DNA from 2 places in the Pseudoalteromonas sp. A22 genome. Region 2 is predicted to be linked to the other one. Evidence: predicted binding sites of a transcription regulator. Region 2 holds the regulator's gene; the other holds the start of a gene.

Region 1 (2,472 bases), 1.1 Mb from region 2:
ATAAAACGGAATACATCCTGTGTGGTAAGCTTCACCATTTCTGATTGGGCTACCTAGTGCACGAATACGACCTGCGTTAATACCAATACCAGCGCGCTGACTGACGTATTTTACAATCGCAGAAGAAGTTGCGTTGATTGAATCTAGGCTATCAGCACATTCAATCAGTACGCATGAGCTAAACTGACGTGTCGGTGTACGAACACCAGCCATAATTGGCGTTGGTAATGAAATTTTGAATGTTGAAACCGCATCGTAGAATCGCTTAATGTAATCTAGACGCGTTTCTTTCGGGTAGTTTGCAAACAGGCTAGCAGCTACAAGAACATATAAGAACTGCGCACTTTCATAGATTTCACCCGTTACGCGGTTTTGTACAAGGTACTTACCTTCCAACTGCTTAACAGCTGCATAGCTGAAGTTCATATCTCGACTATGATCGATGTAGTGGTTTAGCTCATCAAACTCTGCTTTTGTGTAATCAGTAAGAAGATGCTGATCATAGCGCTTGTCTTCAACCAGCTTTACCACATGGTCGTGTAAGTGCGGCGGCTCAAAACAGCCATAGGCTTTCTTACGCAAGTGGAAAATAGCCAAACGAGCGGCTAGATACTGATAATCTGGAGACTCTTTTGAGATCAGATCGGCTGCAGCTTTAATAATCGTTTCGTGGATATCACCAGTACGAATACCGTCATAAAACTGGATGTGTGACTTTAATTCAACCTGAGAAACTGAGACGTTATCTAGGCCTTCTGCCGCCCATGTAATGACACGATGGATCTTATCTAGATCTAACGGTTCTTTGCGACCGTTTCTTTTGCATACAGATAGCTGTTGGTTCATGTTATGTGCCTGTATTCCTTAGGAACGCGCTTTAGATATCGCACGAATATAAAATTGTTTAGCAAACCACCACTATATATGGTGCCCTAGTGGCTAGGGATCACAAGATAGTGGGGTTGACGTGAATTTGCAAGAGAACAACTCGGGCAGAATTGTGGATAAGTTTGGGATAATTTATTTATGTAAGTATCCACTAACCTATGACAATCCACTTATCTGCCCACAAAGAAAAATCAACAAAAAGATGACGCTTTTCAGCAAAAATAAAAAAAAATTCTAACTGATTTTTTTCTACACAAATTCGTATCTATTATAGCAAAAACACAATATATGGTGTTTTATTTTTTTATCGACACTAAATATGCGATAACGTGTCTAATGGGTTAGTAAGATAGAGATCCGCATGCCAAGACTTAGCTTCGGATTCAGATGGAATGAATCCCCACATTGCTGCTGCACTAATCATTTTTGCGGATTTTGCAGCAATAATGTCTCGCTCAGCATCGCCAACATAAATACATTGCGCTGGTGAAACCCCCAATTTTGACGCCACTAACAGTAAAGGCTCGGGATGAGGTTTGGCCACCGCCAGTGTATCTCCGCATACTACTGTCTCGATCTTTGCAAGTTCAGGGATCTGTTTTAGTAGCGGAAGTGTTAAAAACTCAGGTTTGTTGGTCATGATCCCAATCTGAATCTCTTTTTCTAGAAGTGCCGCTAATAAATCACCAATTTGCGCAAAGCATTGGGAATGTACAGATAAATTCGCCAGGTAGTAGTCGAGTACACCTTGACGTAAAACCTGAGTGTCGTAGTGCTTTAATGACTCACCAAATCCTACCTGCAACATCGCTGCTACGCCGTTTGAAATCGCACTGCTATATACCTGTTTGCCGACAGTAGGCATTTTATTAACTGTTAAAACGTGGTTTAGTGCAGCGCCCAAATCATCACTGGTATCCAGCAAAGTGCCGTCTAAATCAAATAGTACCGCTTGGATCATGCCAGCTTCTCAAAGTGTAGAATGTAGTTAACTGAAACGTCTTTCGTTAAGGTAAATGTTTTGCCGATAGGGTTGTAGTTAATCCCTGTCGCCGCTCTGACTTTGAGGTCGTACTTTTCAGCCCAATCAATTAAGGTCGAAGGGCGAATAAACTTATCATGCTCATGCGTGCCTTCAGGAACCATTTTAAGCAGTTTTTCAGCAGCGACGATAGCCAGTAAATACGCTTTCGTGGTTTTGTTTAAGGTAGAAAAAAATACATGACCGCCGGGCTTAACTAGCTGTGCGACTGAACGAATAATGGATTCTGGGTCTGGTACGTGTTCTAACATTTCCATGCAAGTTACTACATCGAACTCACCTTGGTGTAAGGCTGCGAATTCTTCCGCTGGCACTTTTTGATAGTCTACGTTAACGCCGACCTCTAACGCGTGGAGCTTTGCGACGTTAAGCGGCTCTTGTCCCATATCGATACCGGTTGCATTTGCACCCAGCTTAGCCATGCTTTCAGTTAAAATCCCGCCACCACAACCGACATCCAATACTGTTTTTGCGAATAGGCCTTCACATTTGTCGTTAATAAAGTCCAACCTCAACGGGTTAATGTCGTGTAATGGTTTAAA
Region 2 (2,472 bases):
ATTTGGTTCGACTTACGCAAACGTTCAGCCTCACGCTGGTTCACAAGCAAACTCAGCGGTATTCCAAGCGCTACTTCAGCCACATGACACTGTGCTAGGTATGAGCCTTGCTCACGGTGGTCACTTAACGCACGGTTCACACGTAAACTTCTCTGGTAAAACGTACAATGCTATTCAGTACGGTCTAAACGAAGAGACTGGTGAAATCGATTACGCGCAAGTTGAAGCGTTAGCACTTGAGCACAAGCCAAAAATGATCATCGGCGGTTTCTCTGCATACTCAGGTATCGTTGACTGGGCTAAGTTCCGCGAAATCGCTGATAAAGTAGGCGCTTACCTACTTGTTGATATGGCGCACGTTGCAGGTCTTGTTGCCGCTGGTATCTACCCAAGCCCAGTGCCTCATGCACACGTTGTAACAACAACAACGCACAAAACGCTAGCGGGTCCTCGTGGTGGTCTTATCATCTCTGCTTGTGATGATGAAGAAATCTACAAAAAGCTAAACTCTGCGGTATTCCCTGGTGGTCAAGGTGGTCCTCTATGTCACGTTATCGCTGCAAAAGCGGTTGCGTTCAAAGAAGCACTACAGCCAGAGTTCAAGTCATACCAGGAGCAAGTGGTTAAAAATGCACAAGCTATGGTTGCGGTACTTCAGGAGCGTGGTTACAAAGTGGTTTCTGGCAAAACTGAAAACCACCTGTTCCTACTTGACCTGATTGATAAAGATATCACAGGTAAAGATGCAGATGCTGCGCTTGGCCGTGCAAACATCACAGTAAACAAAAACTCTGTACCAAACGATCCACGTTCACCGTTCGTTACTTCTGGTCTGCGTATCGGTTCTCCTGCAATCACTCGTCGTGGCTTCAAAGAAGCTGAGTCGAAAGAGCTTGCTGGCTGGATCTGTGACGTACTAGGCAACATCAATGATGAGTCTGTACAGGCACAAGTAAAAGAAAAAGTAAAAGCAATTTGCGCTAAATTACCTGTTTACGCATAATTTCGCTCACAAAAAAGCAGTTTTTTGTTATGATTAAGGCCGCATTCAAGCGGCCTTTTTTGTTTTTGAGTCAACGAGAGCGTCTATGCATTGTCCATTCTGTACAGCCAAAGATACCAAAGTGATAGATTCACGTTTGGTTGCTTCCGGCCACCAAGTCCGTCGCCGTCGTGAGTGTATTTTATGCCACGAACGCTTTACTACCTTTGAAGGTGCTGAGCTCTTAATGCCGCGCGTGATAAAGCAAGATGGTACCAGAGAGCCTTTCAATGAAGATAAGTTACTCAATGGCATGCACCGAGCGCTGGAAAAACGTCCCGTCAGCACTGAACAAATTGAAGAAGTAGTACACCAAATTAAATCTCAAATTCGTGGTACTGGTGAACGCGAAGTACCAAGCGACATGATTGGCGAATGTATTATGGAAGCCCTCAAAAAACTCGATAAAGTGGCTTATGTGCGATTTGCTTCGGTATATCGCTCTTTCGAAGATATTCGTGAGTTTGGTGAAGAAATTGCGAGGTTGGGGGATTGAGCCAGTTCACATCGCAAGACCATGATTTCATGAGCCGCGCCATCACGCTTGCAAAGCGCGGTAAATACACCACAACACCCAATCCAAACGTCGGCTGTGTGATCGTAAAAGACGGTGAAATCGTCGGCGAAGGCGCGCACTTAAAAGCAGGTGAAGGCCATGCTGAAGTGCATGCGCTTAAGCAAGCAGGAGCTAAAGCCGCTGGTGCAACTGCCTATGTAACGCTTGAGCCGTGTAGTCACTATGGCAGAACGCCGCCGTGTGCTAAAGGTCTGATTGACGCAGGCGTCAGCAGAGTGGTCGCAGCCATGGTTGATCCCAACCCACAAGTTGCAGGGCGCGGATTGGCAATGTTAGAGGCCGCGGGAATTGCAACGGCTTCTGGTTTGCTAGAGCCACAAGCAAGGGCGCTAAATAGCGGTTTCTTGAAGCGAATGGAGCATGGATTGCCATTCGTGACTTGTAAGCTTGCCGCTTCTGTTGATGGTAAAACCGCACTAAACAATGGCCAGAGCAAGTGGATTACCTCAGCCGCGGCGCGTTTAGACGTACAGCGCCACCGCGCGCAGAGCTGTGTGGTCTTGACCGGAGCTGATACGGTTATGGTAGACAACGCCAGACTCAATGTTCGTGAAGAATTTTTGCAAGACACCGATTATCCTCAATCTGAGCTACGCCAGCCAATACGTGCGATTATTGACTCACAAAATCGTCTGACACCAGATCTTGCGCTATTTAAAATTGCATCTCCAGTGATTATTTTTCGCCGTACTATTGATAATTCAGCGCAATGGCCTCATTTCGTAGAGCAAATTGTCGTGCCTGAAATCAACGGTAAGCTCGACCTAAAAGCCGTGCTCAACAAGCTGGCTGAAAAGCACTGTAATTATGTTTGGCTAGAAGCCGGTGCCACCCTTGCGGGGGTAATGCATGA

Evidence for each region. The regulator NrdR, encoded in region 2, represses ribonucleotide reductase genes. The targets are predictions, from matches to a motif close to AAACACNANATNTNGTGTTT.
Region 1: nrdA (class 1a ribonucleoside-diphosphate reductase subunit alpha) is a predicted target of NrdR. The motif match lies at 914-933, and genes of this name have one in related genera.

Annotation. Positions count from the first base shown of each region.
Region 1 covers NZ_CP047238.1:1,967,042-1,969,513, forward strand. The annotation lists gene nrdA (class 1a ribonucleoside-diphosphate reductase subunit alpha) at 1-846, opposite strand, end outside; gene GSF04_RS13620 (HAD-IA family hydrolase) at 1,202-1,849, opposite strand; gene ubiG (bifunctional 2-polyprenyl-6-hydroxyphenol methylase/3-demethylubiquinol 3-O-methyltransferase UbiG) at 1,846-2,472, opposite strand, start outside.
Region 2 covers NZ_CP047238.1:3,056,441-3,058,912, reverse strand. The annotation lists gene glyA (serine hydroxymethyltransferase) at 1-1,003, shown strand, start outside; gene nrdR (transcriptional regulator NrdR) at 1,089-1,538, shown strand; gene ribD (bifunctional diaminohydroxyphosphoribosylaminopyrimidine deaminase/5-amino-6-(5-phosphoribosylamino)uracil reductase RibD) at 1,535-2,472, shown strand, end outside.